Regions from separate parts of the Cupriavidus sp. 05T41 genome, predicted to be linked through region 2. Evidence: predicted binding sites of a transcription regulator. Region 2 holds the regulator's gene; each other region holds the start of a gene.
The links. Region 2 encodes sigma-54, which starts transcription at its own class of promoters, with help from an activator protein. Its sites were predicted from a motif close to TGGCANGNAANCTGCTTT; they were not measured.

Region 1 (2,241 bases), on a different contig from region 2:
CCCGGAACGGCCGCCGCGCCGTGCCTGGAGGCGCCCCGGACAGCCGGCCGGGACAATAAAAAAGCGGCCTTCGAGGCCGCCTTCTCATTTCAATGGCGCTGCAGACGCGAACTGCTTACTTCTTCTTGTTCACAGCGTCCTTGAAGCCTTGGCCGGCGGAAAACTTGACCGTCTTGGCGGCCGGAATCTTGATGGTCTCGCCGGTGCGCGGATTGCGGCCGGTGCGCGCAGCGCGCTTGCCCGAGCCGAAGCTGCCGAAACCCACCAGCGTTACCGAATCACCCTTGGCAACCGCCTTCTTAATGTTGTCCAGAGCAGCATTCAGCGCGCGCTCTGCTGCAGCATTGCTCAGTTCCGCGTCAGCGGCGATGGCAGATACCAGTTCACCTTTATTCATGGCTGATTTCCCTTGTTGGTCGTCGTCATCGGAGTGTCTGCCACGCGGCAAATCACCGATCGGCGCAGTCTAATCTGCGCTTTACGCATTGGGCAATCCCCAGTGGCACCAATGCAACGAAAAAAGCCGCAAATCCTTGAGTCAAGCGCCTTTGCGGGGAATTTACCCCCCCTTTTCCGGGCTTTCAAATGCGGCTGCTGGCGGTATCGGGAAATCGAACATGCGTACGCGCGCAGGACCGCGATGCCCCGCGGCGATCCTGGCATTTGCCGACACCCGCGGCCAACGGCAAAGCGCCGCTCTGTGCGCATGCACGACGGAGGGTTCAGAACATTCTCTGCGTCTTGCGCCCGCGATTTCGCTAGTCGATTGCGCTAGTCGATTGCGCTAGTCGATTGCGTTAGTCGATTGCGCTTGTGATTCGGCCTGCGATTCGGCTTGCGATTGCGCCGGCCATTGCGCCGGCCATCCTGCTMGCCAGCTTTTTGCACCAATATGGTAACACCGCTCTTTTTGGTGCATACAAAGTGAGATGTTTCGCCCCAAAACAAGGCATTGCCTCATATTGGCGCAAGCAGAACGCGCGGCGCGGGCGCACGCCGCCGTGTCATCCGCCGCTTCCCGGCTGCACGCTCGCCGGGGCGCGTGGGCTCCGGGCAGGCCGCGCGCGACAATCCGGTGCGTGATCCACCAACTCGGTGCAATTTTCGCACCGTCCTGGCTCAAACTGGAACGGATWTTGCATACYMGTGCTCCCATTTTGAGCATGAGGAATGTATGGACAATTGGAAGAGCGGCACCGACGCCCTGTTCATCCTGCTGGGGGCGATCATGGTGCTTGCCATGCATGCGGGCTTTGCCTTTCTTGAGCTAGGCACCGTACGCAAGAAGAACCAGGTCAATGCACTGGTCAAGATCCTGGTGGATTTTGCGATTTCCACGATCGCCTATTTCTTTATCGGCTATACGGTAGCTTATGGGGTCGAATTTCTCGCCAGCGCCCAGACGCTGGCGCAAAGAAGCGGTTATGAGCTGGTGAAATTCTTCTTCCTGGCGACATTCGCCGCGRCCATCCCGGCGATTATCTCGGGCGGCATCGCGGAGCGTTCGCGCTTCAATCCCCAACTGGTGGCGACCTTCGTCCTGGTCGGCCTGGTCTACCCCTTCTTCKAAGGCATCGCCTGGAACAACCGCTTCGGCGTGCAGGACTGGATCGCCTCGGTCGCCGGCGCGCCCTTCCACGACTTCGCCGGCTCCGTCGTGGTCCATGCCATGGGCGGCTGGATCGCGTTGCCGGCCATCCTGCTGCTCGGCGCGCGCCGCGGCCGCTACCAGAAAKATGGCCGCATCAGCGCACACCCGCCCTCCAATATCCCGTTCCTGGCGCTGGGCGCGTGGGTGCTGGCGGTGGGCTGGTTCGGCTTCAACGTCATGAGCGCGCAGACCGTCGACAAGATCAGCGGACTGGTCGCCATCAACTCCCTGATGGCCATGGCCGGCGGCACGCTRGCCGCCTGGGCGGCCGGCCGCAACGATCCCGGCTTCGCCTATAACGGGCCGCTCGCCGGGCTGGTGGCGGTGTGCGCGGGCTCGGATCTGATGCACCCGCTGGGCGCGCTGGTGACCGGCGGCGTGGCCGGCGTGCTGTTCGTCTATCTGTTTACGCTGGCCCAGAACAAATGGCACATCGACGATGTGCTGGGCGTGTGGCCGCTGCACGGCCTGTGCGGCGCGTGGGGCGGCATTGCCGCCGGCATCTTCGGTGCGCAGGCGCTGGGCGGCATCGGCGGGGTTTCGCTGGGCGCGCAGGCGATCGGCACCCTGCTGGGCATTGTCATCGCCCT
Region 2 (6,390 bases):
CGACCGCGGCACCATGAATGCCGAGGGCTCGGTGGTGGACCTGTTCGGCAACGCGCTGATCGTGCGCGCGCAGGGGCCCGATCCCGCCAAGGATCCGCAGATGACCGCTGCGTCCGAGTACTTCCAGGTGCTGGTCAACGACGACATCGTCAAGACCGACAAGGCCGTCAAGCTCACGCGCGGCCCGTCGGTGATGACCGCCAACGGCCTGATCTTCAACAACGTCACCCGCGAAGTACAATTGCTGGGTAACGTACACGGCACCATCATTACGGGGCCGCCGGCCAGCGCCGCGAAGCAGCCCTGACGAAGCCTGACGCGCCGCGCCCGGAAACAGCCAAGAAACGAAGCCGCCCGCGGGCCAGAGCCGCCCGCGCCAACCGCCACCACGCCAATATGAATCCATTCCTGACGACATCGTCCTGTCGCCGTCGCAGCACGGCTGCCCTGCTGACGCTGGCAGCCATGCTCGGCCTTGCGCTGGCCGCGCCCGCCCGCGCCGAGAAGGCCGACCGCGACAAGCCACTGGTGCTGGAGGCGGACAATGCCAGCTACGACGACGTCAAGCAGGTGTACGTACTGACCGGCAACGTGGTGCTGACCAAGGGCACCATGGTGCTGAAGTCCGATGCGGCCGAAGTGCGCACCGACCCCGAGGGCTACCAGTACGCCGTGGCCACCTCGAAGGCAGGCAAGCAGGCCTATATCCGCCAGAAGCGCGACAACGTCGACGAATACATCGACGGCTGGGGCGACCGCATCGAGTCCGACGGCAAGCAGGAAATCTCCAAGCTGATCGGCCGCGCCCGCATGGCGCGCCTGGCCGGCGCCAAGCTGGTCGACGAGATCCGCGGTGCCGTGATCACCTACGACAGCCGCAACGAGTTCTACACGGCCACCGGCGGCGCCGAGAACGCCACGGCAGGCAGCCCGTCCGGACGCGTGCGCGCGGTGCTCTCGCCGCGCCAGGAGCAGCCCGCCAGCGGCGCCGCCGCCAGTCCGCTGCCGCTCAAGCCGGCCCCTGCCCCCGCCAACCCCTGACGCCGGCGCGCAGCAGCGCCGCCCGATCCACGGATTCAGCCTTCATGACCGCTACCCAAACCGAACCGTCCCAGCCCAACGTCCTGACCGAGAGCAGCACCCTGGTCGTGCGCCACCTGAAGAAGCGCTACGGCTCGCGCACGGTGGTCAAGGACGTGTCGCTCGACGTGAAGAGCGGCGAGGTGGTCGGGCTGCTGGGTCCCAACGGCGCGGGCAAGACCACTTCGTTCTACATGATCGTCGGGCTGGTGGCGCTGGACGAAGGCGACATCGTGCTCGACGACAAGCACATCAGCGGCCTCGCCATCCACGAGCGCGCGCGCATGGGCCTGTCCTACCTGCCGCAGGAAGCCTCGGTGTTCCGCAAGCTCAACGTGCAGGAGAACATCCGCGCCGTGCTCGAGTTGCAGGTGCACGACGGCAAGCCGCTGTCCAAGGCGGATATCGAGCGACGCCTGGACTCGCTGCTCGACGACCTGCAGATCGCCCACCTGCGCGAGAATCCGGCGCTGTCGCTGTCCGGTGGCGAGCGCCGCCGCGTGGAAATCGCCCGTGCGCTGGCTTCCGCGCCGCGCTTCATCCTGCTCGACGAACCGTTCGCCGGCGTGGACCCGATCGCGGTGGGCGAAATCCAGCGCATCGTCAGCTTCCTCAAGGCACGCAACATCGGCGTGCTCATCACGGACCACAACGTGCGCGAGACGCTTGGCATCTGCGACCACGCGTATATCATCAGCGAAGGCACCGTGCTGGCGTCAGGCCAGCCCGAAGACATCATTGCCAACGAATCGGTGCGCAAGGTCTACCTGGGCGAGAACTTCCGCATGTAACGCGGGGCGCGGCCTACTGCCGCGCAGCCGGGATATTCGCGGCCAGGCGGCGTTCATGTCGCCTTTCATCCTGCAAACGATCACGGCGGCATCAGCGATAGCAATTTCCGTTCCAACGGCATGGAAGTTGCGCATAAAATAGGTCGCATGAAACCGTCGCTACAGCTCCGCCTCTCGCAGCATCTCGCGCTTACGCCGCAACTCCAGCAGTCGATCCGGCTGCTGCAACTGTCCACGCTCGAACTGCAGCAGGAAGTTGAGCAAGCGCTCACCGAGAACCCCCTGCTCGAACGCGAAAACGACTGGATCGAAAGCCCGCTGCGCGTGGGTGCCGATGGCTCCGTCAACCTGCAGAGCGCGCCCGCGCCTGCGCCCGCCGATGGCCAGGGCACCAGCGAGAACCGCCCCGACGGCGCCGCCGATGGCGACGACAACTACGCCGACAGCGGCGAGGATTACGGCAGCGACTGGAGCCTCGACGACTTTGCCCGCCGCCCGCAGGGCGACGAGGACGAAAAGACGCCGATGCAGCTGCGTGACGCCGAGCCGACGCTGCGCGAGCACCTGATGGAGCAACTCGCGCCGCTGAAGATTTCCATGCGCGACAAAGGGCTCGCGATCTTCCTGGTCGAGTCGCTGGACGACGACGGATACCTTAGCGCTTCGCTCGAGGAGATCTGCGCCGAACTGCCCGAGGAACTCGAGTTCGAGATCGACGAGGTACACGCCGTCCTGACCCTGCTGCAGAGCTTCGACCCGGCCGGCGTAGGTGCGCGCAACGCCGCCGAATGCCTGGCGCTGCAACTGCGCCGGCTCACCCATCCGCAGCGCGAACTGGCCCTGACCATCGTCACCAGCCACCTGGAGCTGCTCGCGGTGCGCGACTACACGCGCCTGAAGAAAGCGCTGCAGGTCGACGAGGCCGACCTCAAGGCCGCGCACGAACTGATCCGCTCGCTCGCCCCGTATCCCGGCCATGCCTATAGCCGCCCCGAGGCGGATTTCGTGGTGCCGGATGTTTTCGTGCGAAAAATGAGCGGCGGCTGGATCGCGCAACTCAATCCGGATGTGATGCCGCGGCTACGCATCAACGATATGTACGCGCAGATTTTGCGCGGTGCAAAAGGCGATTCAGGGGCTGCCGGACTGCAGCAAAAATTGCAGGAAGCACGCTGGTTGATCAAGAATATCCAGCAGCGCTTCGACACCATATTGCGCGTCGCACAAGCGATTGTCGAACGTCAAAAGAACTTCTTCACCCACGGGGAAATTGCGATGCGCCCCTTGGTTTTGCGGGAGATTGCCGATACACTGGGTCTACACGAGTCCACCATCTCTCGGGTGACAACCAATAAATACATGGCAACGCCGATGGGGACTTTCGAGCTGAAGTATTTCTTCGGCAGTCACGTATCCACAGAAACCGGCGGCGCGGCCTCTTCAACGGCAATTCGAGCGTTGATCAAGCAACTCATAGGAGCCGAAGATCCCAGGAATCCCCTGTCGGATAGCAGGATCGCCGAACTGCTCGGCGAGCAAGGCTTCGTGGTGGCGCGCCGTACCGTCGCCAAGTACCGCGAGGCGCTGAAAATCCCTGCCGTAAATCTCCGCAAGTCTTTGTAGCCGAGTTGCATCGCCTGCCTGATGCAACTCTTTCAGAAGGAGAAACGCTATGAACTTCAAGATCAGTGGACACCACTTGGACATCACGCCCCCGCTGCGTGAGTACGTGGAAACGAAACTGGAGCGTATCGTCAGGCATTTCGATCAAGTCATTGGCGTAAGTGTGCTGCTATCTGTCGACAATACAAAAGAAAAGGACCGGCGGCAGTACGCGGAAATCAATCTACATCTCAAGGGCAAGGACATCTTTGTCGAAGCGCATCACGAAGACCTGTATGCCGCTATCGACGCGCTAGTCGACAAGCTCGACCGGCAGGTGATTCGCCACAAGGATCGCGTGCAAAGCCACGACCGCGAAGCGGTCAAGTATCAATTGGCCGCAGCGCAGATGCAGCAATGACCGTGCCTGGCGGCCCACCTAGGGGGCCGTCGGTGTCAGTCCCTTGAAACCAGAACAAGCCGCGCCCGATGCGCGGCTTTTTTGCGCACATTTTTGTGGCGTTCTCCCGCATTTACGGCCGGTATCGAATCACGCAAGGGGATTCCGCAAGGCCACGCTCCCGGTGTATGCTGTGCAATACATAAGCAATAGCGCGGCAATTTTTCCGTGCGCGCGGCACCGCTTCCGCGCATCGGCTATTGCAATGCACAAGGCGGGGGCGGGCCTGCTCTATAATGGCCAGACGCCCGACACCGGCATGGGATAACCGGTGAAACGAGGGCACGAGCCTTTCTATCCCCTTTGCCTGGTGCGGCCCTCTCCTGGCCACGGGCCTGCTTACTAGAAAAACCTGCGCATTCCACATGAATCGTTTGGCTAAATTGCTGCCACCCGGCAACATCAACCTCGACGTCAGCGTCACCAGCAAGAAGCGGGTGTTCGAACAGGCCGGGCTCCTCTTCGAGAACAACCATGGCGTAGCGCGCGCTACCGTGACCGACAACCTGTTCGCCCGCGAATCGCTGGGCTCGACCGGCCTCGGAGCCGGGGTTGCCATTCCGCACGGTCGCATCAAGGGCCTCAAGCAGCCCCTGGCCGCCTTCATGCGCCTGGGCGAGCCGATCCCCTTCGAGTCGCCTGACGGCAAGCCGGTGTCGCTGCTGATCTTCCTGCTCGTGCCCGAACAGGCTACCCAGCAGCACCTGGAGATCCTTTCCGAGATTGCCCAGCTGCTGTCCGACCGCGAAATGCGCGAAGGACTCGCTACCCTGCCCACTCCCGATGCCGTGCACCAGTTGCTGACGCAATGGCATCCCTGACCCGCCGGGGCAAGCCCTGCCCGGCCAACAGGGCCGTTGCCTCCCCGGCCTGAAAGCCTGTCCCCCGAAAGCACCGCATGGAACTCACTGGCGTCACCTCGCAGTCGATCTTCGACGACAACGCAGCCGACATCAAACTCTCCTGGGTCGCTGGCCTGGAAGGGGCCGACCGGGCCTTCGACGTTGAGTTCGCGCGTGAAGCCACGTCCGCCGCCGATCTCGTCGGGCACTTGAACCTGATCCACCCGAACCGGATCCAGGTGCTCGGCAAACCCGAAATCACCTATTACCAGCGTCTCGACGACGAAATGCGCAAACGCCAGATGGGCGAGCTGATCCTGCTCGAGCCGCCCTTCCTGGTGATCGCGGACGGCATGGAGCCACCCCCCGACCTGGAACTGCGCTGCACGCGCTCGTCCACGCCCCTGTTCACCACGCCGGTATCCTCGGCCGCGGTCATCGACCACCTGCGGCTCTATCTGTCGCGGATTTCCGCGCCGCGCGTGACCATGCACGGCGTGTTCCTCGACATCCTCGGCATGGGCGTGCTGATCATGGGCGAGTCGGGTCTGGGCAAGAGCGAACTAGGCCTGGAACTGATCTCGCGCGGACACGGACTGGTGGCCGACGATGCGGTGGACTTCGTGCGCCTGGGGCCTGACTTCATCGAAGGCCGCTGCCCGCCGCTGCTGCAGAACCTGCTCGAAGTGCGCGGACTGGGCCTGCTCGACATCAAGACCATCTTCGGCGAGACTGCGGTGCGCCGGAAAATGAAGATGAAGCTGGTGGTGCAGCTGGTGCGGCGCAACGATGGCGAGTTCGAGCGCCTGCCGCTGGATTCCCAATACCTCGACGTGCTTGGCCTGCCGATCCACATGGTCAAGATCCAGGTGGCGGCCGGCCGAAATCTCGCCGTGCTGGTCGAGGCCGCCGTGCGCAACACTATCCTGCGCCTGCGCGGCATCGATACGCTGCGTGATTTCATGGACCGCCAGCGTGCCGCGATGCAGGCCGATGTCGCTTCGCGCGGCCAGGGCCGCCTGCTCTGACAAGCGGTTTCTGCGCCACTTTTCGTTTGCTTATATTGCTGCAAGCATGAAGAAGGGCGACGAGCGCAAGGCATTCATGAAGGAATGCCTGTCCAAGTAACAAGGGTCGCCCTTTCGTGGACGCATGTGCAAATGGCGAACTCCGGTTCGTCATTTTTTATGAGGCCCGCCCGTCACGATACCGTCATGACGGCGTCATCGCCTGATGTTATGCTTGTGACGCTATGCGCATCATACTTATCACCGGAATTTCCGGCTCCGGCAAATCCGTCGCCCTGAACGTACTGGAAGACGCAGGCTATTACTGCGTCGACAACCTGCCGGCCCAGTTCATCCCGGAACTGGCGCGCTACCTGGCCGCCCAGGGCTATACCCACCTCGGCGTCGCCACCGATATCCGCAGCCGCGAATCGCTGGACCAGTTGCCCGGCACGCTGCGCGACCTCGCCGCGGAGCACGAGGTCCGCGTAGTCTTCCTGACGGCCAATACCGATGCGCTGGTACAGCGCTACTCAGAGACCCGCCGGCGGCACCCGCTGTCGATGCGCATCGACAAGGCCGGCCTGCCCGCCGCCACGGGCGACGAT
Region 3 (6,390 bases), on a different contig from region 2:
TCGAAAGCTTGATACGGTAAATCTCATGTCTGAAGACTCAGACATCCGAATTCCGTCATCATCGGCTGGACGTCGTCGGTTGGATCGCCCGTCGCCATGCGGCGTTCGAATCATAATTTAAGAAAACTCGAGGAGCTTTACCGTGGAACTGCTGTCCTCCACCGCGTTCTGGATCGCGCTGGGATCCATCATCCTGACCAATATCGTGCTCTCCGGCGACAACGCCGTGGTGATCGCGCTCGCATCCCGCAACCTGCCGCCCGCCCAGCAGAAGAAAGCGATCTTCTGGGGCAGCGCCGCCGCCATCATCATGCGGGTGGTGCTCACGGTTGCCGCGGTCAAGCTGCTCAGCCTGCCTTACCTCAAGATCGTCGGCGCCTTGCTGCTGGTCTATATCGGCGTGCAACTGCTGACCGGCGAAGACGACGAAGACGGCCATTCGGCCAAGGACAATATCTGGGCCGCGATCCGCACCATCCTGATCGCCGACCTGGTGATGTCGCTCGATAACGTGGTGGCCGTGGCCGCCGCGGCGCAGAAGGGACCGGAAGGCAGCCAGCTGATGCTGCTGGTGCTCGGCCTGGGCCTGTCCATCCCCCTGATCGTGTTCGGCAGCACCATCCTGCTCAAGGTCATGGACCGCTTTCCCGTCATCATCGTGCTGGGCGCCGCGCTGCTGGGCTACCTGGCCGGCGAAATGCTGGTGAGCGATCCCGTGGACGCCGCCTGGTTCGAGATGCACGTGCCGCATGCGCACCTTGTGTTCGGCATCATCGGTGCGGCGCTGGTGGTGTTGGTCGGCAAGCTGCTGCAGAAACGCGCGGCGCAGCCAGCCTGACGGCATGACGTATTGAAGCGGAGCCGTCCGGATCGGACGGCTCCGTGAACGGACGGTGCACCTTGCTGCACTACCGGACGGGTGGCCCAGGGGCCACCCGTTTCGTTTTCCGCCGCACCGCCGCGGCCCGGGAATTCAGTGCGGTTTCGCACAGAGTTAAACAGGATTTTGTGTTTACTGACTGTCCGCGTCATCTTAAGTGACAAAATTTGCGCCGTATCAAGGCTCGGAACACTCCGAAGTGGCGAAAATTGTCACTCGCCGACGAAGCCACCGGGGTTTGCGGCGCTGGCACGCTAAGTGCTAAAGGATTTACAGCATCACATGAAACAAAATGTTTCTATCTGTATCCAAAATTCCTTCGAGGGGTCAATCATGCAAAAACGGGTTCAACTGAAGAAACTGGGCCGCCGTGTCCAGAAGGGTTTCACCCTGATCGAACTGATGATCGTTGTGGCGATCATCGGTATCCTGGCTGCGATTGCGATTCCGCAATATCAGCAATACACGCAAAAGGCGAAGTTCTCCGAAGTCATCAATACTGCGGAGTCGTACAAGACCGCTGTGGGTGTCTGCGTCCAGGAAACCAGCAGCGCGACGGGCTGCAGTGCTAACTCCAATGGTATTCCGCAGATTCCGACTACGCTGCCCGGTAACGTTCAGGCATTGACTGTTACAGACGGCGTCGTGACGGCGACTGGCACGGCCGCGGCCGGTGGTTATGTTTTTGCGGTTTCGCCGGTAATTGACAACGGTGTTCTCAAGTGGGCTCATGTCGCCGGTACCGATACCTGCTTCGCCGCGAATTATTGCAAGTAATTGCTGCATCTCCTGCCGCGCCGCGATTACGCAATGCGCGGCAGGTGAAGGAAAGGCGCCTCAGGGCGCCTTTTTTTATGGATCCAGGGAGTGTGCAAACTCTGCGCCTCAGTCTTCTCCGGTGCAGCCTGTGGCGCGCGTGAGAGCTGTTTTCCTGACATCGGAACCAATGCCGTGAAAGCCAGATCTGGGCCGCTGCGCCTCTCGATTACGCTGGTGATGACGTTCGCCCTGTGGACGGTCCCATACCTGATAGCGCCACATCCCCTTCCGATTCCATCCTTCTATGCCGAGTCGCTGGCCATTGCTGCGGCAATGACCATTTGTCTGCTTGCATTCTCTATGGAGGCAGGTCGTGGAGGGGCTTCCAGGGTGGCCGCTGTCGCCGTGGCACCAATTGCCTTTGCCGCCGTGTTGATTGTCCAACTGGCGGCGATTCGGCTCGAGCGGCCCGTGGCCTCTTATCTGGCGATCTTCTTTTGCATCGCTGCCGCACTGACGATCCAGGCCGGATGCTGGCTGTCCCTGGACCGGCGGCGAGCGGAACTGATCCTGCATGTCTGTGCAGTTGGGTGCGTGATTGGTGGCATCATCTCCAGCGGCATGGCTTGGATGCAGGCTTTTGGCCTGGAGCGGTACCTCGCGCCGTGGGTTGTCGCATTGCCCTTTGAAGAGGGGCGCAGGCCTTTCGCCAACCTCCTGCAGGCAAACCATCTTGCCACCCTCGCTGCGCTGGCCGTGGCCAGCGCGCTTTACCTGTGGTGCGGGCGCCTGATCGGCAGGGCCACCTTAGGGGCCTCGCTTGTCGTGCTGAGCATTGGCATCGCGCTGACCGTATCGCGCACCCCGATACTGCAGGCCGTCGTGGTTGGCGCAGGCGCCGCCGCAACGGCGCTTTCGGCCACGAGAGGCAGGCCGGGGAGAGCCGACTGGGTGCGTGCGGCGGTCCTGGGGGCCTTGCCGCTTCTGGTACTGATTGCGGCGATGGCGCTCGTGTCTTTGCTCAATCAATCCCTTGAACTTCATCTGGCCTCGACTACCGAACGCCTGGCGAGAGAGTTGCACGTGTCGCCGCGTCTCGCGCTATGGCGCTATGCGCTGGAAATTGCGCGCGAGCATCCGCTGCTTGGGGTTGGCTGGGGCGAGTATATGCGGGCGCAATATCTCATTGCTGATCGTCTCGGACCTGTCGTCGTTGCCGATAATGCGCACAATATCGTGCTGGATCTGCTTGCCAAGACAGGCATTGCGGGGGCGCTTGCCGTGCTGGTGCCATGCGTCCTGTGGGCCTGGCGTTGCGCGCAAGCCGTGCGCGCAGGCCGCGAGGCTTCGCAACGTATCTATTGCCTCACCATGGTTACGGTGGTCGCGGTGCATGCCATGCTGGAATTCCCGCAAACCTATGCCTTTTTCCTGTTGCCGGTTTGCCTGCTGCTTGGCATGGCGGAAACCTCGGTTTGGCAAAGCGCCTCCGGCAGGCTTCTGTCAGTCCTGAGTCTGTTTTCGCTCGGCGGCGTGCTGTTCGGGCTTGTCGCGGGTGGTTTCGACTATCAGAATGCGAGGGCTGTTTACGAGGGCCAGGCTGCCAGGAACTACACGCTGAATCCGTCACTGATCTTCGGCGACTGGGGACAGCGCGGGCTCGTTGGCGGAATTCCTCTGACCACAGATATGCTCCGGGAAAAGATCGCCCTTCACGAGAGCGCCTTGGACGTGGCTGCTTCACCCAAGTACATCCGCCGCTACACAGTCCTTCTCGCGCTGGACCGTCGGCCGGAGGAGGCGCTTCTACAGGTCAAGCGCCTCAGGAATCTTTCGGGCACGGAATTCGATGCGCACTATGCGTGGCTGATCGCCATGTGCGATAACCAAAAATCCCTGCTGAGTGGATTCAAGTCGCAGTTGCTCAGCCTCTATGGAGAGCCAAAAGTGCATGCCGAGGTGGTGGCCGCGGGCAGTTGAGCAAAACGGATCATTCCCCTGATTTGCATCCCCGCCCTACATCCTCAAGAAAAAGCGCCTCCGGGCGCTTTTTCTTTTCCCGCCCCCCAAGCTATCATCCGCCTTTTGCCAACCGGCATCACAAGGCATCCCGCATGCTGTCCTCCCGGTCAGCCATTCCCCTCAGCTTCCTCGCCGCCACGCTCGTCGTGCCGCTGCTGGTTTCCCGGCATACGCTTCCGCTCGCCACCTTCTACGGCGAATGGACTTCCGCGCTGCTGTTCGCCGTCGCCGTCATCATTCTGGGCGCCGTAACGCCCCGGCAAGCCGCCGGTTACGGCTATGGTTACCAGGCGGGGCCAGCCCAGCTTCCCTGGATCCTCCTCTTCCCCCTCTGGCTGATCGCTACCGGCATCGTGCAGGGGCTCGCCGGCATGGAAGATGTGTCCGGCAGCCGCCTGGTGACGGAACTGGTGCTCGCGCTTGCAGCGGCTGTGATGTGGGCGGCGTGGCGACAGGGGCGGACCGCATCATCGGCCGAGCGGCAGGCAATGGTCGATACGCTGGCCATCGCGTGGCTGGTGGCGGGACTGCTGGGCGCCGTGGCGCAGTGGGTCCAGGTGTTCGGGCTGGAGCCCGACACAGTGGGGCTGGTATCCACCTACTTCTATGACGACAACCGCCGCCTGTGGGGCAATCTGAACCAGCCCAATCACCAGGCCACGGTCGAGGGCCTGGCGCTGGCGGCGGCGGTGTGGCTGGCGGCGCGCGGCCGCTTGCGGGCGCCGGCCTGGCTGGCCGCGGCGGTGCTGCTGGTGAGTGGCATCGTGCTGTCCGGTTCGCGCACCGGGGTGCTGCACGTGGGGCTGGCCGCGGCTTACGCGCTGGTGATGGCGTGGATGGCGCGCGGGCAGGGCGCAGGCGGCGGCATGATGCGGCGTGCGCGTCCGGGCGGCAACAATCCGATGCGCCGTCCCGCGGGACTCGTGTTTGCCGCCGTGGCGATGGTGGTGACGCTGCTGATCCTCCAGCCCGCGATCAAGAGTGCGGGACAGGCAATGGGCTGGCGGCTGTTCGATACGGTGGCGCAACTGCAGGGCGCGGACCAGTTGTCGTGGCGGGGCGCGATGTGGACCCACGCGTGGGCCATGTTCCGCTCGCATCCGTGGCTGGGCGTGAGCTGGGGTGAGTTCGGCTGGGCGCAGTTTGCCCAGATGGAGCAGGTGGGCGTGAAGGTGGAGATGTCCCTCCATGCCCACAACGCCTTGCTGGACCTGCTGGCCAAGACCGGCCTGGTCGGGACGGCCGGCGTGATGTTGTCGCTGCTGGCCTGGCTATGGCGCGTTGCGTACCGTCGCCTTTGGCGCGGCGACGCGAAGGAGCGGGCGCAGACGGTCCTGGTGCTGACCTGGCTGGCGATGCTGTGCGCGCATTCCATGCTGGAGTATCCGCTGCATTACCTGTACTTCCTGCTGCCGTTCTGTTTCATGCTGGCCTGGCTGGAGCCGTCCGGCTTCGGCCGCATGCGTTTGCCGCGCGCGGCCGCCGTGCTGGCCGGGCTCGTGTATGCGGGCGTGGCGGCCGTTGTCCTCACGACCATGTGGCAGGACTTCCGCCGCGCCGAGGCGCGCGAATATGCCCGCGCCGAGCGCCGCGCCGCGCTGCCGATGCCGCAGCGCTGGTTCCGCCAGGCCGCCGCTTCCGACGCCGCCGAGGATGCGGTCATCACGCCGGCGAACGCGGCGCGGCTGCTCGGGCCGCATATCGCCGCCGTACACCTGCTGCCCACGCCGACGATGATCGCGCGCACCGCCTGGCTGCTGGCGCTGACCGGCGATCCCGCGCAGGGCCGCGCCTGGCTGGAGCGCCTGCGTTTCTACTATGCCGGTGACGAAGCGCACCAGTTTGCCGAACTGGCCCACGCCTGTTCCGAGGTGGACGCGGCCGCGCGGCCGCAGGCGTTCTGCGACTGGGTGCAGTCGCGCAGCCAGGCGATGCCCGGGCATGGGCAGGCGCACGATGCCCAGGACGATGCGGAGGACGACCCCGAATAGACACATCCCGCGCCGCGCGGCATCAGGCCTGCGCGGGCACGGGATGCGGGACTGGCTGGCCGGTCGCTACTGCGGAACGTAGCCCGGGGGCGGAGGCGGATAGTAGTAGGTCGGCGCTGCCGGCCGCGGGGCCGACGACACCATCTGGCCATAGACCGGCACGCGGTGGCCGCTGGCGTACATGCATTGCACATAGGCCGCGTCGTACTGGCGCTGGCTGCCATAGCCGGCATATTGCGCGTTGCCCGCACCAACCGCGGCGCCGGTCAGCAGGCCCACGCCCGCACCTACCGCCGCGCCCGCTCCGCCGTTGAAGGCCGCGCCCGCCGCCGCGCCCAGCGCCGTGCCCACCGCGGCGCTGCCGACCGCGCTGGTGGTGGCGGCCTGGTTGGCGGTCACGCCGCCGACCTGCCCGAAGGCGAACTGGCGGCAACCATAGTCGTCGGCGCGGAACTGGTCGAAGTTCTTGCCCGTGCCCGGCAGCACCATCACGCTGGGGCCACTGGGCATCACGGCGCAGCCGGCCAGCACCAGGGCGGCCAAAGGCAGGGCCAGCAAGACGGGGCGTTTGGCCAAAGCTGGACGGATCAACGTTTTCATCTCTGCACCTCGGTACCTCGGTCAGCAAATCGTCAGTCAAGAAAACCGTCGCACGCGGCCGCAAGGCGATGCCGCGAGCGCACGGGTACGCGTTCTCTGCGCGCGCTCAGGCCGGTGGCTGGGCCGGTACCTTCTCCC

Region 1: the regulator sigma-54 is predicted to act here: its motif matches at 1,126-1,143, upstream of AC1DKV_RS33080 (ammonium transporter).
Region 3: the regulator sigma-54 is predicted to act here: its motif matches at 1,128-1,145, upstream of AC1DKV_RS25775 (pilin).

Annotation. Positions count from the first base shown of each region.
Region 1 covers NZ_JBFTLQ010000084.1:11,534-13,774, forward strand. Annotated here, with positions in the region: gene AC1DKV_RS33075 (HU family DNA-binding protein) at 116-397, opposite strand; gene AC1DKV_RS33080 (ammonium transporter) at 1,175-2,241, shown strand, end outside.
Region 2 covers NZ_JBFTLQ010000010.1:127,692-134,081, forward strand. Annotated here, with positions in the region: gene lptC (LPS export ABC transporter periplasmic protein LptC) at 1-307, shown strand, start outside; gene lptA (lipopolysaccharide transport periplasmic protein LptA) at 397-1,041, shown strand; gene lptB (LPS export ABC transporter ATP-binding protein) at 1,086-1,871, shown strand; gene AC1DKV_RS08535 (RNA polymerase factor sigma-54) at 2,019-3,494, shown strand; gene hpf (ribosome hibernation-promoting factor, HPF/YfiA family) at 3,544-3,894, shown strand; gene ptsN (PTS IIA-like nitrogen regulatory protein PtsN) at 4,299-4,754, shown strand; gene hprK (HPr(Ser) kinase/phosphatase) at 4,832-5,803, shown strand; gene AC1DKV_RS08555 (PsiF family protein) at 5,769-5,903, shown strand; gene rapZ (RNase adapter RapZ) at 6,028-6,390, shown strand, end outside.
Region 3 covers NZ_JBFTLQ010000050.1:7,741-14,130, forward strand. Annotated here, with positions in the region: gene AC1DKV_RS25770 (TerC family protein) at 143-838, shown strand; gene AC1DKV_RS25775 (pilin) at 1,214-1,657, shown strand; gene AC1DKV_RS25780 (PglL family O-oligosaccharyltransferase) at 1,832-3,619, shown strand; gene AC1DKV_RS25785 (PglL family O-oligosaccharyltransferase) at 3,754-5,652, shown strand; gene AC1DKV_RS25790 (hypothetical protein) at 5,719-6,252, opposite strand; gene AC1DKV_RS25795 (hypothetical protein) at 6,359-6,390, opposite strand, start outside.